2 regions of the Gottfriedia sp. NPDC057991 genome follow, and region 2 is predicted to be linked to the other one. Evidence: a T-box and tRNA genes for the amino acid it is inferred to sense, from the RefSeq annotation. Region 2 holds a T-box; the other holds one or more tRNA genes.
What was found. A T-box is a leader RNA that pairs with one kind of tRNA and senses whether it is charged. The one in region 2 lies ahead of ileS (isoleucine--tRNA ligase), so its partner is inferred to be a tRNA-Ile.
Positions count from the first base shown of each region.

Region 1: it has a tRNA-Ile gene. The T-box ahead of ileS (isoleucine--tRNA ligase) is inferred to sense a tRNA for this amino acid. The anticodon was not compared.

Region 1 is NZ_JBHVQN010000007.1:266,862-276,137, forward strand. Features, by position in the region: gene glgA (glycogen synthase GlgA) at 1-494, opposite strand, end outside; gene ACFVR2_RS22055 (GlgC family sugar phosphate nucleotidyltransferase) at 488-1,507, opposite strand; gene ACFVR2_RS22060 (glucose-1-phosphate adenylyltransferase) at 1,556-2,683, opposite strand; gene glgB (1,4-alpha-glucan branching protein GlgB) at 2,631-4,562, opposite strand; gene ACFVR2_RS22070 (DMT family transporter) at 5,272-6,171, opposite strand; gene ACFVR2_RS22075 (bifunctional transcriptional activator/DNA repair enzyme AdaA) at 6,168-6,722, opposite strand; tRNA gene ACFVR2_RS22080 (tRNA-Glu) at 7,215-7,286, opposite strand; tRNA gene ACFVR2_RS22085 (tRNA-Ser) at 7,297-7,387, opposite strand; tRNA gene ACFVR2_RS22090 (tRNA-Asn) at 7,394-7,468, opposite strand; tRNA gene ACFVR2_RS22095 (tRNA-Ile) at 7,489-7,565, opposite strand; tRNA gene ACFVR2_RS22100 (tRNA-Gly) at 7,582-7,652, opposite strand; tRNA gene ACFVR2_RS22105 (tRNA-His) at 7,659-7,734, opposite strand; tRNA gene ACFVR2_RS22110 (tRNA-Thr) at 7,744-7,816, opposite strand; tRNA gene ACFVR2_RS22115 (tRNA-Phe) at 8,040-8,115, opposite strand; tRNA gene ACFVR2_RS22120 (tRNA-Asp) at 8,124-8,199, opposite strand; tRNA gene ACFVR2_RS22125 (tRNA-Met) at 8,203-8,279, opposite strand; tRNA gene ACFVR2_RS22130 (tRNA-Ser) at 8,476-8,568, opposite strand; tRNA gene ACFVR2_RS22135 (tRNA-Ile) at 8,577-8,653, opposite strand; tRNA gene ACFVR2_RS22140 (tRNA-Met) at 8,663-8,736, opposite strand; tRNA gene ACFVR2_RS22145 (tRNA-Ala) at 8,764-8,836, opposite strand; tRNA gene ACFVR2_RS22150 (tRNA-Pro) at 8,847-8,923, opposite strand; tRNA gene ACFVR2_RS22155 (tRNA-Arg) at 8,948-9,024, opposite strand; tRNA gene ACFVR2_RS22160 (tRNA-Leu) at 9,037-9,123, opposite strand; tRNA gene ACFVR2_RS22165 (tRNA-Gly) at 9,132-9,206, opposite strand; tRNA gene ACFVR2_RS22170 (tRNA-Leu) at 9,229-9,276, opposite strand, start outside.
Region 2 is NZ_JBHVQN010000002.1:658,576-667,851, reverse strand. Features, by position in the region: gene ACFVR2_RS10695 (RluA family pseudouridine synthase) at 52-960, opposite strand; gene lspA (signal peptidase II) at 957-1,415, opposite strand; gene ACFVR2_RS10685 (TraR/DksA family transcriptional regulator) at 1,487-1,810, opposite strand; gene ACFVR2_RS10680 (CAP domain-containing protein) at 2,064-2,753, opposite strand; gene ACFVR2_RS10675 (hypothetical protein) at 2,869-3,234, opposite strand; gene ileS (isoleucine--tRNA ligase) at 3,397-6,153, opposite strand; T-box leader at 6,359-6,582, opposite strand; gene ACFVR2_RS10665 (DivIVA domain-containing protein) at 6,638-7,126, opposite strand; gene ACFVR2_RS10660 (YlmH family RNA-binding protein) at 7,212-7,985, opposite strand; gene ACFVR2_RS10655 (YggT family protein) at 8,053-8,313, opposite strand; gene ACFVR2_RS10650 (cell division protein SepF) at 8,318-8,836, opposite strand; gene ACFVR2_RS10645 (YggS family pyridoxal phosphate-dependent enzyme) at 8,842-9,276, opposite strand, start outside.

The sequences.
Region 1 (9,276 bases), on a different contig from region 2:
TTATGGATTGTAAAAACAGATTTCATTTTTGGATTAATATCTTTTAATGCACCATACTCTTTCATGAAAAATGGGATCATTGCTGTATGCCAGTCATGACAGTGAATTACATCAGGTTTAAAGTCTAATTCTTTAATACATTCGATTGCAGCTAGAGAAAAGAATGCAAAACGCTCCCCATCATCAAAATGACCATACAACTTATCTCGATTGAAATAGTATTCGTTATCAATAAAATAATAGGTTGTACCTTCTACTTTCAATTCAAATAAACCACAATACTGTTTTCTCCATCCTAGATTTATAGAAAGCTCTTTTACTAGCTTAGCTTCTTCTCTAAATTTAGCGGGAATTAACGAGTAGAATGGAAGCATTACTCTTACATTCATATTTAGTTTATTTAAATACTTAGGGAGAGCGCCTGCAACATCTGCAAGCCCTCCCGATTTAACAAATGGTACACATTCTGAAACAATATATAAAACATTTACCACTGAATCAACGCTCCTTGGACTGAACCTTTTTGAAGCACTACTGGCTCACTTAAGCTTCCTTTTATTTCAACACCATCTTCAATTCGAACATCTTTATCTAATATAACGCCATCTAATATACAATTATCTCCAATGATTGATTTTTGCATAACAACACAATTGCGAATAATCGTATTTTTTCCAATTTTCACAGCTCTTGAAATAATACTATTTTCAACTGTTCCCTCAATTTCACATCCATTAGCTACAATTGAATTTTTTACAATTGCTTCTTTTGAATATTTTGTTGGTGGCTCATCTTTAACCTTAGTAAAGACAGGATAAGATTTTAAGAATAATTGATTCCATATCTCAGGATTTAATAATTTCATACTTTGCTCGAAATAATCCTCAATTGTTTGAATGATTGAAACTTGTTGAGGTATTTCATACGCACTTAGTTCAACCTCATTATTTTGATCGCGTACAACGTCCATAATTGTTTCATAGCCTTTTTCGTGGAAGTTTTCAAAAAGCTTTAACAATAACTCTTTTTCAAGGATATAGATATTTAAAGATTTACCGAATTGCTTTAACTCAGTAATTTGTGCATTTGTTTCGATATGTCTCTTTAAAACTGGTCGAAAATCAACTGAACAAATCGTATAAGTATTTGCTACTACTACATACTTTTGAGTAGAACGTTGTAAAAACTGAATATGCTTTTCAATAAAATCGAATGTACCAAAAGCGCCATCAGTTGGCTCAGGCGTAAAAATAAATAGTCCATCCTTTTTACGATTTAAGTCCCAATGTTTACCAGAGCCTAAGTGATCAATAATTGATCGATAAGGTTGATCAGGAAATACAGCGACACTCGTAATACCTGAGTTCACCATATTACTTAACATAAAATCGATTAAACGATATCGACCTGCATAAGGAAGTGTTGCCAATGGTCGATGCTGTGTTAACGGCTTTAAAGATTCAAAATGTGTTGACGCCTCAATTATTCCTAGCATAGTATGTTTCATCAAATAACCCTCTCAATCTATTTTTCTATTTGAGGAATGAGCCACCTCTTATTCTTCGCTTGTAACTAGAATTACCTCTTCATAATCTTTCACTGGACCCAGAAGACTTCCATCAGGAATAACCATACCAGGCGCTACTACTGCACTTTCAATTCGAACATCTTTTCCAATAACACAACCTGGCATAACGACAGAATCTTTAATCATACTGCCTTCTCCGATTGTTACTCCTTGGAATAATACAGAATGCGATATAAACCCTTCAACAACACACCCCTCATTAATTAGAGAGTCTTCAACGATTGCCGTAGGTGCAATATATTGTGGTGGTTGATTCGGATTAACTGAATAGATGCGCCAATCACGATCATATATATTTAGTTCACTATCTTCATTTAACAAATCCATATTAGCTTCCCATAAGCTTTTAACTGTACCAACATCTTTCCAATAACCTTTGAAAGGGTAAGCAACTACTTTTTTCTTTTCTTCTAATAAAAGTGGAATAACGTCTTTACCAAAGTCATTACTTGATTCTGGATTGCGATCATCCATCTCTAAAAACTCTTTTAAAACATTCCATTTAAAAATATAAATTCCCATTGATGCTAAATTACTCTTTGGATATTGAGGCTTTTCTTCAAATTCTATAATATCCATTTCATCATTTGTATTCATAATTCCGAAACGGCTAGCTTCATCAATCGGAACTTCGATAACTGAAATAGATACATCTGCCTCTTTTTCAACGTGATAGTCTAACATTTTACTATAATCCATCTTATAAATATGGTCACCTGAAAGAATTAACACATATTCAGGCTGATATTGCTTTATATAATTTAAATTTTGATAAATTGCACTTGCAGTACCTGTATACCATTTAACGCCAGATGCTTCTGAATATGGTGGTAAAACAGTTACTCCACCATTTAAGCGATCTAAATCCCATGCACTTCCAATACCAATATATGAGTTTAGTACTAGTGGTTGATATTGGGTTAGCACCCCAACAGTATCAATACCTGAATTTGTGCAATTACTTAAAGTAAAATCTATTATTCGATATTTACCTCCGAAAGCCACGGCTGGTTTTGCTAGTTCTTTTGTTAAAGAACTTAATCTACTCCCTTTTCCCCCTGCTAGTAACATTGCTACGCATTTTTTCTGAACCATTGCTGCTAATCCCCTTTCGCATTTTAACTGGACGAATGATTGTAAAACTAAAGGCAGGTAATGCTATTTCAATACTGTATGGTAAACCATGAAATGGTATTTCTTCTGATTCAATGGCAGAACGATTTATTTTACTATCGCCACCAAATTGTACATAGTCACTTGAAAGCAATTCTTTATATCGATGCTTTGCAGGTACTCCAATTCGATATGTGTCATAAGAAATTTCTCTAAAATTACAGATTACGATGACATAATCGTCTTTGTTTTTTCCTTTTCGGATAAATGAAAATACACTTTGATCTGCATTATTTGCATCAATCCATGAAAATCCATCCCAATGATTATCAACTTCATAAAGTGATTTATTTTTTTTATAAATCGATAATAACTCTTTGAAATATTTGTTCATCTTGGAATGATATTCATAATCTTTAATGATCCAATCAACTTGCTCTAAATCCTTCCACTCATCAAATTGCCCAAATTCACTTCCCATAAATAAGAGCTTCTTACCTGGATGAGATAAATAATAACCAAATAGTACCCTTAATTGAGCAAACTTTTCTTCGTATGTACCTGGCATTTTATTTAGCAAAGATTTCTTACCATGTACTACTTCATCATGTGAAAAAGGTAAAACAAAATTTTCTGAGAAGGCATATAAAAACGAGAAAGTCATCTGATTATGATGATGCTTTCTTTCCGTTGGGTGAGTCTCCATATAAGTCAAAACATCATTCATCCAACCCATATTCCACTTAAAATTAAAACCTAATCCACCTTCGTATGTAGGTGCAGTAACTAATGGCCAATCAGTAGAATCTTCTGCAATCATTAATACTTGTGGATCGTGTTCAAATACCGCTTCATTTAATCTTCTTAAAAAGTGAGTTGCAAAAGGATTCTCTTCATTTCTATTTTTCCAATATAATATATTTGCAACAGCGTCTACTCTGAAACCATCAATATGAAAATATTCCATCCAATATAAGGCGTTTGAAATAAGAAATGATTTTACTTCTGGTTTTGATAAATCAAAATTCGCTGTTCCCCATACTTCATTTTCTCTAGCATCATAACCTTCATATTCATATGTAGGTTCACCATCAAACATGTATAATCCGTGAGAATCCTTACAAAAATGACCAGGCACCCAATCCATAATGACTCCTAATCCTTGCTGGTGGCATTCGTCAATAAAGCTCATTAGCTCATGGGGATTTCCATATCGACTAGTAGAAGAAAAATAACCTACTCCTTGATACCCCCAAGAACGATCATATGGATGTTCGACTAATGGTAATATTTCAATATGTGTAAAACCATGATCTTTTACATATGGAATTAGTTCTGTCGCTAGTTCTGCATAAGTGTAGAAGTCACCGTTTTTCTTCTTTTTCCAAGAACCTAAATGTACTTCATAAATCAAAACTGGTTCTTCATATACAGACTTTTTAAATTTCTGCTTACGATATTTTGCATCTTTCCATTTATAGCCCGAAAGATCATAAACGATCGAAGCTGTACTTGGTCGTAGTTCACTATAGAAAGCAAAAGGATCACTTTTTAATAAAACATCACCCTGTTTGGTTGAAATTTCATATTTGTATATCGTCCCATGACCAATTTCGGGGATATATATCGTCCAAATCCCTTGATCGTTCAACTTTTCCATTTTATGATCAGAACCATTCCAATTATTAAAGTCCCCAACAACTGAGACACCTTGCGCATGTGGAGCCCACACTGTAAAAATAGTTCCAACTTTATCCCCTTTTTTTACTACATGTGCCCCAAAACATTCATGGCTATGGAATAAACTTCCCTCATGGAATAAATGTACATCAAACTCAGTTGGCCGTGTCAAAAGCAACATCCTCACCTCATTACAATCTCTTAAATTCTTCTATCTCTTAATATTCTACAAATATATATATTCACCTTGTTTTTATGCAAAAAAAATTCAAAAAATTTTTTCGCAAAATGAATAACCATTCATGAAACCGTTGTCATTATTGCATTTGTCGTAAAAATGTCGAATTTGTCGAACGAATATTTATGTATTTTTATACATTGCGTTTCGGAATTCCCTTGTAACAATTTGTAAAAATTTGATTTTTCATAAAATTTCATTCATATTTCACACTTTTATCTCATATAAACTTTATATTTAAAAAGATTTGTCGAAGATTGTCGGATTAAGAGGGAGAGTTTTTTTTGAAAAATATTTAGAAATCACTAACAAATTATTTGGAAATTCAGGTGCAAAATTAAAAATAATATCTAAACTAAAATTCAACTTATGCGGTTATATGGAAGACCAAGCAAAAATACATGTTGATCAAAATAGTGGAATTAAATTAACTAACATTCGTTTTAGGCAATGCAATAAAATTATTGAGATCCATGTAAATAGCTTCACTTCAAAGTTACTAAATCTCGTGTCAATATCATTATTTTCCTAGATGTGCTACCTCCTATGTTTAGACACCTTTTTTTAGCTCAATAAAACAACAATCGTAATATAGTAAAAAGGATCTTCGTTTTTACGAAAATCCTTTTTTGTCTTATTATTTAAAAACCTATTAAACGTGCATTCGCTTACTTGATGATACTACACGTAAACGAATATCTGAAATTAGAAATACACCACATAAAATGACTAGAAAACCAAACAACATTCCTAATGTAATATGTTCTTTCAAAATAAGAACTCCCCAGATCATTCCAAACACAGGTATTAAAAAAGTAACACTTAATGTTTTGGTAGGTCCAACACTTTCGATAAGATAAAAATACAATAAATAGGCTATAGCAGTACATAATAATGCTAATCCTAGAACTGCTAATATCGCAACTCCCGATACTTTATCTGTAAATGCAGTGAAATTTAGAAATGTAAAAGGTAAAAGTAAAATTGCAGCACCAATTTGTTGACCAGCTGCAAGTGAAAGTGGTGGCACCCCAATAAATGCTTTCTTTGCATAAACACCTGCAAGTCCATATGAAATAGTCGACAAAACTGCAAGTCCAATTGCTATTTTAACATCATAAGTAAACGGAATTGAACTCCATCCTACTAACAAGATCACTCCTATTACTCCCACTATTATTCCAGTCCACTTTCGCATACTCAACTTTTCTTTCGTCCATAAAAAGACAACAAGCGCAGTAAATAGTGGCGTCAAAGAGTTTAGAATGGATGACATTGAGGCTGTCAGATGCAATGCTGATGTAGCAATTAATGTAAATGGAATTGCTGCATTTAATGCCCCTATTATTAAATATTGTCTCCATCTCTTTTTAAAGTTTAATGATTTTTTAGTAATAACCAAATATAGTACCAGGGCAAAAGCAGCAATTGTAACTCTTCCTTGTATTGTTAAAATTGGTCCAAAAACTGGTGAAGCTATTCGAATAAATAAAAATGAAGCTCCCCATAATGCAGCTAGGCTCAATAAAGCTATTCCATCTTTTAATTTCATTTATTTAACCCCTTTCTGAATGTAGTTGGAGTGTAATTAAAACGATGACGAAACATGCTTGAAAAATGTGCCGAGCTTTTAAAGCCAAGTTTATGCGCTATTTCAGTTATCGTTTTCTCAGTATCTCGTAACAATCCTAAAGCTTCTATCATTCTTAACTTAGTTGCGTATTCTAACGGTGATAAACCAGTGGATTTTTTAAATAATCTTTGCAAATGAAATTTACTTACTCCAACTTCAATTGCTAACCGATCCAATGTTAAGCTATTTCGATATTCTTTTTCAATAAAATGTTTAGCTGATAAAATAATATCCTCTTCATTTGAGTAAAGTAAATCAGGGCGACACCTTTTACATGGACGGTATCCATCGTTAATTGCCAAAGAAAATGACGGATAATATGATACATTTTCTTTTAATGGGATTCTTGACTTACACGAGGGTTTACAACAGATCCCAGTAGACTTAACTGCATAAATAAACACTCCATCATAGTTTTCATTGCATGATTCAACTGCATTCCACATGACCTCATTATTTAATCCGTTCATTTAATCACCTCATCTTTAGCTATTCACATTTTAACACTAAGATAATGCGCTTGCTTTCAATTTCTTGCTTTCTAATTTCTATGGAAGAAGGATAATAGTTAATAGACCAACTCTTGATGTTTGGATTTAAAATGAGTGAAAAGGATATTAGTATTGAAAATGAAGAATATGTGATCCGAATAAAGATTAATGGGTAAGGGGAAGAGCGAGACAATGGAGAGAGGACAAGGATATGAATTTAACGAATTCAAAGAATACTTGAGTTGAGTGAAACGCTTAGCAACTAATATCTTTTCAGATGATGAAATTAAAGCATATCAAAAAATGATAAAGAATGACCCAACGTAACTCCCTGTCATCTTAAAACGAACGAGAACACTCTAATATAATGAAGAAAGCCGTATTGAGCTAAATATCGTTCACTAAAATCCTAAAAAAGACAAATAAAAAACTCAGTTACCTGTGTTATCACAAATAACTGAGCTTTAGATATGACCCGTACGGGACTCGAACCCGTGTTACCGCCGTGAAAGGGCGGTGTCTTAACCGCTTGACCAACGGGCCAAAAAAAATATGGCAGAGAAGAAGGGATTCGAACCCTCGCACCGGTTACCCGATCTACACCCTTAGCAGGGGCGCCCCTTGAGCCACTTGGGTACTTCTCTATCATATGGCTCCGCAGGTAGGATTCGAACCTACGACCACTCGGTTAACAGCCGAGTGCTCTACCACTGAGCTACTGCGGAAAAACTAATTATAAAATTAATGGTGGGCCTAAATGGACTCGAACCATCGACCTCACGCTTATCAGGCGTGCGCTCTAACCAGCTGAGCTATAGGCCCATTAAATTTTATAAAAAGCGGGTGATGGGAATCGAACCCACGACCGAAGCTTGGAAGGCTTCTATTTTACCATTAAACTACACCCGCAAAATATGGGGCGACCGATGGGAATCGAACCCACGAGTGTCGGAACCACAATCCGATGCGTTAACCACTTCGCCACGACCGCCATAAAGAGTGCCGACTAGAGGACTTGAACCCCCAACCTACTGATTACAAGTCAGTTGCTCTACCAATTGAGCTAAGTCGGCTTATTATTAATTAAATCACTTTGTATAGTTACTTATATAACATATATCCCACTCAAACTTAGGTTTTGTGTAGTAATCTTCATAAAGTCGTCCTTGTCTCATATAGATAATTCAAGGTGTTTTTCGACAAGTACGCTGATGTTTCGCTACGAAGCTTATTCGTTCGTGCTCTACCAATTGAGCTAAGTCGGCTTATTATCATAATCATTTTTTGTATTTAAGATGGTGGCTCGGGACGGAATCGAACCGCCGACACGAGGATTTTCAGTCCTCTGCTCTACCGACTGAGCTACCGAGCCAACTTAAATGGCGGTCCCGACCGGGATCGAACCGGCGATCTCCTGCGTGACAGGCAGGCATGTTAACCGCTACACCACGGGACCATTTGGTTGCGGGGACAGGATTTGAACCTGCGACCTTCGGGTTATGAGCCCGACGAGCTACCAGACTGCTCCACCCCGCGATAATGTGGATACTATTTAATATAGTTCCATGAAAGTTATTTCGTTAAGACCATCCCAATCTCAGGATGATTATGCAAGTAGCAGCTCGATTGGTATGCTGAAGTAATTTCTTCGAAGCATATTCGTTCGTGCTCCACCCCACGATAATGTAGATACTAACTAAGTTAGTTCCATTAGTATGAAATTTAATAAAAATGGAGGAGTAAGAGGGATTCGAACCCCCGCGGGCTGTTACACCCCTGTCGGTTTTCAAGACCGATCCCTTCAGCCAGACTTGGGTATTACTCCATTATAAGTGGTGGACCTTGTAGGACTCGAACCTACGACCGGACGGTTATGAGCCGTCTGCTCTAACCAGCTGAGCTAAAGGTCCTTAAATAAGTAGCGGCGGAGGGAGTCGAACCCACGACCTCACGGGTATGAACCGTACGCTCTAGCCAGCTGAGCTACACCGCCATAATAAATTAATTTAAGTTCTTTAAGTGGAGCCTAGCGGGATCGAACCGCTGACCTCCTGCGTGCAAGGCAGGCGCTCTCCCAGCTGAGCTAAGGCCCCATGTTTTAAATGGTCGGGAAGACAGGATTTGAACCTGCGACCCCCTGGTCCCAAACCAGGTGCTCTACCAAGCTGAGCCACTTCCCGTTCAGAATTACAGGTGAAACAATATGGCGCGCCCGAAAGGACTCGAACCCATAACCTTTTGATCCGTAGTCAAACGCTCTATCCAATTGAGCTACGGGCGCATATTATAAAAATGGTACCGAGGGCCGGACTCGAACCGGCACGGGGTCAACCCCCGCAGGATTTTAAGTCCTGTGTGTCTGCCATTCCACCACCCCGGCAGTATATATGGAGCGGAAGACGGGGTTCGAACCCGCGACCCCAACCTTGGCAAGGTTGTATTCTACCACTGAACTACTTCCGCATATACTGATTAACAAGATAAATGGTGCGGGTGAAGGGACTCGAACCCCCACACCGAAGTACTAGATCCT
Region 2 (9,276 bases):
GGTTCATTCAACTGTCCTCATTATGACCTATGTCACGATCATTGTCAACAGTTATCTTTGTAATTGTTCAATAATATTTTCTAGTACTTTTGGTATAGGTGATGATAACTCTAAATACTCATTTGTTCTTGGATGTTTAAATCCTAAAACAGCTGCATGTAGAGCTTGACCATCAATATCTAATGTTTTGCGAGGTCCATACTTAGGATCACCAGCTAACGGGTATCCAATGTATTTCATATGGACACGAATTTGGTGAGTACGGCCTGTTTCAAGCTGACATTCAACTAAAGTAAACTCATCAAAACGGTCTAAAACTCTAAAATGAGTTACTGCTTCTTTACTATTATCTTCAGTAACCGTCATACTTTGACGATCAGTCTTATCTCGGCCTATTGGCGCATCGATTGTGCCTTCTTCATGCGGAATTACCCCATGTACAATCGCAATATACTTACGTACAGAGGTTTTTTGACGTAATTGGTCTGCAAGCTTCTCATGAGCTACATCATTTTTTGCAACCATTAATAAACCTGAAGTATCCTTATCGATTCGATGTACTATACCAGGTCTTAATACACCATTTATACCAGATAAATCTTTACAATGATACATTAAAGCGTTCACTAAAGTACCCGTTTCATGACCTAATGCAGGATGAACTACCATTCCACGTGGTTTATTTACTACAATAACATCCGCATCTTCATAATAAACATCCAGTGGAATATTCTCAGCAATTACTTCTAATGGCTTTGGATCAGGTACTGAAACTGATATTTCATCGCCCTGTTTCACTTTATAATTACGTTTAATTTTTTCACCGTTCACTAATACAAAATCTTCTTTTAACCATGTTTGTACTTGAGACCTTGACCACTCATCATTTTGAGTTGCAATAAACGTATCGATTCTTTCTAAATGTTGATCCTCTTGAACTGTATAAGCAAAAACTGTCATTTCTTAACTCCTCTTTTATCTTCCAATAAAGTAATAATAAATAATAAAATAACGCCCACACAAAGTGCTGAATCTGCGATATTAAACACAGGGAAATCATAATTAAAAATATAAACATGAATAAAATCAACTACTTCTTTACGGAAGAATCGATCAATAAAATTACCAATCGCACCACCTAAGACTAACCCTAAAGATAAACCAAGGAAGCGATCTCCTTTTGCATGCTTTTGAATAAAGTAAATCACTGCTACCACAAAGACTAATGTAATTAAATAAAAGAAGCCCATTTTGCCTTGGAGCATTCCCCAAGCCGCACCTTGATTTCGATGTGATGTTATGTAAAAAATATTTTTAATAATCTCAATATTTTCTCCTAAATACATCTTCTTTAAAACTGCAAGTTTTGTCAGTTGATCAATTAAAATGACAATTACCGCAATAATATATGCCACATTTATCCCCTACCTTATTAGATATCTCATCAAATTTTAGCATAGGGGAAACGTTTATACAATGAATAGTATTAGTAATGATTTCTTACAAAACTAAAATCCTCTAATGTTCGACCTGTTGGAAGCACTTTTAATTTTTCAATCGGAATAGCTTGCCCAGTTACTTCACAATAACCAAATAATCCATGATCAATTTTTTGCAAGGCAATCTCAATATCATATAAATCATTTTGCATGTCTTCAACGAGAATATGATGTTTATTTGTCCCCTCAAAAATTGATTGATGCTGCTCAATATCAGAAGAACTTATTGGTTCGGAAAATAAACGATGTAGCAATTCATTTTTAATTAGTTTGAGCTCTTGTTTAATATAGAAAATTTCATTGCTCCTCATCTTCTTCACTCCCAATTTATTTATGTACAAATACTTTTCCCTCAAATCGAAGTCGATAATAGGTGAAACTTTTTCCTTTAAAGGAAATGGATAAAGATATTACCATTCATAATTGTGAAAGTGAGTGTTATTTTGTTTAATGAATGCCCTATACTCTATAAACGAAGAAAACCCGCTTAGGAATCAATTTCCTATTGCGGGTTTTTCTATCCACTATAATGCTTTAATTTCAATTAATTCTGGCCAATATTCATTAATCAGTAAATTGTTGCGTCCAATAAGTTCCTACTTTACCTACGCCAAGTTGTTTAAAATTAGGACTCATGATATTTGCTCTATGACCTGTTGAATTCATCCAATCAGTCATAACTTCGTTTGCAGTTGTTTGACCGTGAGCGATGTTTTCACCTTTATATCCACCATTAAAGCTTAATGTTGAATGATACATATTGTTCGCATTACTCATCGTTTGTGACCATGCTTGAGCCGTTCCGTTTAAATAGCTAGATAGTGTTAATGGCTTTAATCCACCTTTACCACGCTCGATATTTACTAAATTTAAAATTTGTTGTTGAATCGAGGCATTTGAGCTAGCTGGTGTAGATGGGTTTGATGGTGTTGTTGGATTTGATGGTGTTACTGGTTTTGTTGCTGGTTTAGTTGGTGGTACATATTTTACGTATTTTTTCAGAATATATCTTGTCTTACCTTTATAGCTAACTTTTACAAATGTACTATTGTAACCCGAGTAGTTAATTTTTTGATTTTTAGCTAGATATCCAACAGTTATAGCTCTATTGTTAGCTTTGTCTTTTACAGCTACTTTAGTAGCAGTTACTGCACCTGAAGTTGCTCCTGCATTTGATCCTAATCCTAAAACCATTGGCATTGCGATTGCAATTCCTAAAACTGTTTGAGTTACTTTTTTGATGTTTTTATTCAAATTGTATTCCCCCAATGTATGTTTTTAGTTGTTGTTATCGCTTACAAGAATCATCATACATCAACACATACATACATACAATCCAAAAATAAAAAAAGGAAGATTTTACTAATGATCATCCTTTTTCACCTTCAAAATCTTTTCTATATTCTTCTTTAAGAATTTCTCTTACATCATCTCTTTTAATAAACTCTTTCACAAATTCCCTAATTCCTTGTTTTCTCATTTCCTCAAGCAACTCATTCCTAATTCCTTCAATATGAACGGACTTATCAATTTCTTTTTTGAGAATACCTTTAATATCTGGTTCCTTTATTCCTAACAAGTAATATGAACGCTTGATACTTTGCTGTATACTTGAACGACTTTTCTGCTCCAGGTCAGCAATTTCTTGGTAGCTATATCCCTTTTCTCTTAATTCCACTCGCTTCTTCATTAAATCAGTTAATTTATCCCAATTTGGATTATTTTCATAATTCATTATGTATTAACCTCTTATATCTTATTTTTAGGACTGTATACATAACATACACCAATACATACCTTTTTACAATTTTTGAAAAATATTAAAACAAATCTAAATTAAAAAGAGTCGAAAGCTTAAACTTTCGACTCTTCTCTTAATTGCTTAAACACTTAATGATTACAAACCTTTTACAACACTTGCACAACGTAAGCAAAGTGTAGGGTGCTCTTCATCTTTTCCAACTTCCTCAGTAACTACCCAGCATCGTTCACAAGTTTCACCTGTCGCAGGAGTTACTTCGATACTTAATGTATCAAATTTTTGAGTTGTTTCTGGAGCTTGCTCATTGCTATTTGCAATTTCAACTTGAGAAACAATTAATAATTGTTTGAAGTCTTCATTAATAGAGTTTAATAACTCTGTTACTTCTGCATTTGGATAGATTTTCACTGATGCAGTTAGAGACTTACCGATTACTTTTTCATTACGTGCAACTTCAAGTGCTTTTAATACGTCATCACGTAAATCCATGAATTTTTCCCACTTCGCTTCTAAGCTTTGCGTATCGCCGAAATCTTTAACAGCTGGCATTTCAGTTAAGAAAATGCTATCAACTGTAGTTCCTGCCAAATGTGACCAAACTTCTTCAGCTGTATGCGGTAAGATTGGAGCAACTAAACGAGTTAGTGCTTGTAATGATTCATGTAATACTGTTTGAATTGCTAAACGATCTTTATTCGTTTTTGGCTCAATATATAAAACGTCTTTTGATAAATCAAAATAGAAAGAACTTAATTCTGTTGTACAGAAGTTTTGAATTGTGTGGTAAACATTTGCAAATTCATATTTCTCGTATGATTCACGAACAGTTTTAACTACATTGTTTAACTTAACTAACATGTATTGATCTAATTCGCGTAGCTCTTCATATTTTAAAGCATCTTGTTCTGCATTAAATCCATCTAAGTTACCTAGTAAGAAACGGAACGTATTACGGATTTTACGGTATACTTCAGCAACTTGTTTCATTAAAGCGTCAGAAATACGTACATCTGATTGATAATCTACAGAAGCTACCCATAGACGTAAGATATCTGAACCATACTGATTCATAATTTTTGATGGTAGGACGATGTTTCCAATTGATTTACTCATTTTACGACCTTCACCATCTAAAACGAAACCATGGCTTACTACAGCTTTATAAGGAGCTTGACCTGTTACAGCAACGCTTGTACTTAATGAAGAGTTAAACCAACCACGGTATTGGTCAGAACCTTCTAAGTAAATGTCAGCAGGGAAAGATAATTCCTCACGAGTGTTTAATACCGCTTGATGTGATGAACCACTATCAAACCATACATCCATGATATCTTTCTCTTTAGTGAAGTTACCATTTGGTGAACCAGGATGTGTAAATCCTTCTGGTAATAATTCTTTCGCTTCTTTTTCAAACCAAATATTTGAACCATGCTCTTTAAATAAGTTCGAAACATGTTCAATCGTTTCTTCAGTAATAATGGCTTCTCCGTCTTCAGCATAGAATACTGGGATCGGAACTCCCCATACACGTTGACGTGAAATACACCAATCTCCACGGTCACGAACCATGTTAAATAGACGAGTTTCACCCCAAGCTGGGAACCACTTAGTATCTTGAACAGCTTGCATTAATTGCTCACGAATTGCTTCAATTGAAGCAAACCATTGTGCAGTTGCTCGGAAGATAATTGGCTTTTTCGTTCTCCAGTCATGTGGATAAGAGTGTGTAATAAATTGTAATTTTAATAAAGCACCTTTTTCTTCTAATGCTTTTGTAATTACTTTATTAGCTTCATCATAGAATAATCCTTCAAATCCAGGAGCTTCTTTCGTTAGTACACCTTTTTCATCTACTGGACAAAGTACTTCTAATCCATATTGTTGACCTACACGGAAGTCATCTTCACCATGACCTGGTGCAGTATGAACACAACCTGTTCCAGCGTCAGTTGTTACATGATCACCTAAAATAACGACTGACTCGCGATCATATAAAGGATGCTTACAAATGATTCCTTCAAGTTCTGCTCCATTGTAAGTCTTTTCAACTACTGCATCTTCCCAACCTAATTCTTTTGCTACAGCTTCCCTTAACTCACTAGCAACCACGAACTTGTCACCATTTACAGATACTACATCATAGCTTAAGTCAGGATGTAAACATACAGCTAAGTTAGCTGGGATCGTCCATGGAGTTGTCGTCCAAATAATGAATTTTTCTCCACCGTTTAGAACATTTTTCCCATTTTCAACTGCAAATGCAACATAGATTGATGCTGAACGCTTATCTTGGTATTCGATTTCCGCTTCAGCAAGTGCAGATTCACTTGATGGAGACCAATATACAGGTTTTAGACCTTTATAGATTAATCCCTTAGTAGCCATTTTACCGAATACTTTAATTTGTTCAGCTTCATATTCTTTTTCAAGTGTGATATATGGTCTGTCCCAATCACCTAAAATTCCTAAACGTTTAAATTGTTCTTTTTGACGTTCTACTTGCTCGTAAGCATATTCTTCACAAAGTTTACGGAATTCTGCTACTGACATTTCTTTACGATTTACTTTTTTATTTGCTAATGCTTGTTCAATCGGTAACCCGTGAGTATCCCAACCTGGAACATAAGGAGAACGGTATCCATTCATATTATAAAAACGAACAATGAAATCCTTTAATACTTTATTAAGTGCATGTCCCATATGAAGGTCACCATTTGCATAAGGTGGTCCATCGTGTAAAATAAATGACGGTTTTCCTTCGTTATGTTTTTGAACAGTTGCATAAATATCTTTTTTGTTCCACTCTTCTTGAATTTGTGGCTCACGTTGCGGTAAATTTCCTCTCATAGGAAATTCAGTTTTTGGCATAAGTAACGTATCTTTGTACTCCATTTGCTTTCCTCCATTTTTAAACATTTTAAAAGATTGATCTAAAGCTAGCCGTTTCAGGCAAGTCCAACTACTCAAAGACAGCTTACTTTACATTTTTTAATTTCCACATTAACGCATTGTATCCATCTTACAAGCCTTTTATTAGTGGGGTTGTCTATTATGTATAATAAATCGTATAAGACGCAAAAAACCTTCCTCATCCCAAAAAAGGGACGAGAAAGGTTTCCCGTGGTACCACCCTAATTGACAATAAATTTCATGAATTCATTGTCCACTTAGCATTCGTAACGTGAATGAAACGTCTTTTCTTACTAATTTTCAGAAAAGAACTCTAGGGTGATTTTCCTTCTATTTTCTATATCAAGCTTACACTATCCTTGACTCGCTACCTAGTTTTATAGAAGTACTCTTCCCTGTCACCGATTTACTATTAATATCTAATAAATTATATGTAAAACTTTACAAATCGTCAAGGCATATACGACTAGTTTGCGATTTCTTCTGTTTCTTTATCATCTAAAATATGATCCCAATCTTCATGTCCTAACATTTCTAATTGAGTTTCAATTGCCATTCTTAAACGAGTTCGGAAAACTTTGGATTGCTTCTTAAGCTCTTCAAATTCAATTGTAACTTTTCTAGATTTAATTAAAGCTTCATTGATAATACGATCAGCATTTTTCTCCGCTTCTTTAATGATCAATTTAGCTTCTTTTTGGGCACTACCTTTTACATCTTCAGCAGCTTCTTGCGCAATTAAAATTGACTTATTTAAAGTTTCTTCTATAGTAGAAAAATGCTTTAATCTTTCTTTCATATCAAGAATTTGTTCTTCTAATTGTTTCTTCTCACGAATAACTAATTCATAATCTTTAATGACTTGATCTAAAAACTCATTAACATCGTCTTCGTCATAGCCACGAAAACTTTTACCAAATTCTTTATTATGAATATCAAGTGGTGTTAAAGGCAATTAAGCCACCTCCATGTATGTTTTTTATTAATAGGTTATAATAAATTTTCGACAGTTTCTACGTTTTTCCTGCTACAATTTCTGACTATTTTTTAACACCGTAGTTTATCCGCCATTTTTCTTTTTTTGATAAGCCATCAATTGACATTAACATTCCTCTACCAAAACCTTTGACAGAGAATAAATCTCCTTCTTCACATAAAAACGAAGTAGAATCAATAACTCGCTGATTTACTTTAACGTGTTCGGCCTTTATTAAGCTTTGAGCTTTTTGTCTCGATATATTATAGAATTCACTCAATAAGACATCTAATCTTAGTGATGATACAGTCCCATTATTAGTTTGCCAAACATCATCTGATTCAATCAATTCTTTAAATGAAATTCTCCTAAATTTAATCGGCGATTTCCCTACAGAAGTTAAGTTATTTTCTACAAAACTTGCTATTTCATCAGCAACAATTACTTGGATCATATCATTTTTAAGTAGAATATCACCAAATTTCCCTCTTGTGATTCCCAAAGACATTAATGTTCCTAATACTTGCCGATGTGATAAAGTGTGAAATTTAGTTGCATAAACTAAGTCAAATGCAACTAAAGAATAGTCCTCTTCAACTGGTGTATAAAAACTAGGATAAATAATTGCACGCTTTCGTTCACAATCTTTACGTCCACCAAAGAAAGCGACGAAACACTCCCCTTGATTACCGATAATTGTTTGCAATATCATTTGTTCTCTTAAATCAAGAAAATCCGTCAACTTAATAGAATAGCGTTCAATTGCTTGTTCCTTCCAACTGATAACCTTGTCTACGAAAACATGCTCTTCTTTTCGAAAATGATCATAAATACTCATTGATGTAATCCTCTTTTTCATCAAACTATCAATATTAATAAAAAAGAGAACCTGTTAGATTCTCTCTTTAAAAGTAATTAGAAAGACTTGCAATACCAATTCCAGCAAATTCTAAAGCAAATAATGCAATAATTGGTGAAAAATCAAACATACCGATTGACGGAACAATTCGGCGGAACGGCTCTAAATATGGTTCTGATATCCTACCAATTAAGCGACCGAAGCCTGATTGTCTTATTTGAGGGAACCAAGATAAAATGATATGAATTACGATGACGTATCTATAGTACCGGATTAAATTGTATAAAATAAAAAAAAGTATACCCATTTAATTACCACCTTTTAATAGAATTGTCTTCCTCAAATAACATATCTGTAATCGTACCAGAAATATCAATATTATCAGGTGTACAAATAAACGTATTTGTACCAATTTTTTTTATATCTCCACTTATTGCATAAACTGTACCACTTAAGAAATCAACAAAGCGTTTAGCTTGATCGATTTGCATTTGTTGTAGATTAATCACAACTGCTTTTTTTGATTTTAAATGGTCTGCAACATCCTGTGCTTCTGCATATTCACGCGGCTGCGCTAATACAACTTTTGACGACAAAGAAGCTCCTCCTGGAATACTTACTAATTTTTGCTTTGATGCATTTCGCTCATGGTTAATTTCTTCATTACCATGTTTAGACATTTGTTGTTGATGATGCTGTTGTTGATATTGTTTATGTTGTTGCTGTTGCTGCTGTTGCTGCTGTTGTTGTTGTTGTTCTTCGTATTCATAATCATCTTCATACTCATCTTCCATTGCAAAAAAGTTTCTTACTTTCCCAATAATACTCATCTTCTCTACCTACCCTTTCCTACTAAATCAGTACCAATTCTTATGAATGTAGCACCTTCTTCTATTGCGATCTCAAAATCATTAGACATCCCCATTGATAATTCAGAACATGGAATATTTGCAAGATGTAGATTTCTTACTTTCTCTTGTAATTCCTTTAATCCTTTAAAACTATTTCGAATAATCGTTACATCCTCTGTAAATGGTGCCATCGTCATTAATCCAACAACTTGTACTTTATCAAATTCTGAAAGCTGTCTAGCAAATTCGATTACATCATTTGGATATATGCCGTGCTTTGAGTCTTCTCCAGATACATTCACTTGTAGGAAACATTTTAATGGTTCAGCTGCTCTTTTTTGGATCTCTTCTGCTAAAGATAGTCGATCTAATGAGTGTAAGTAATCTATTCTATGTATGACGTCTTTTACTTTTCTAGT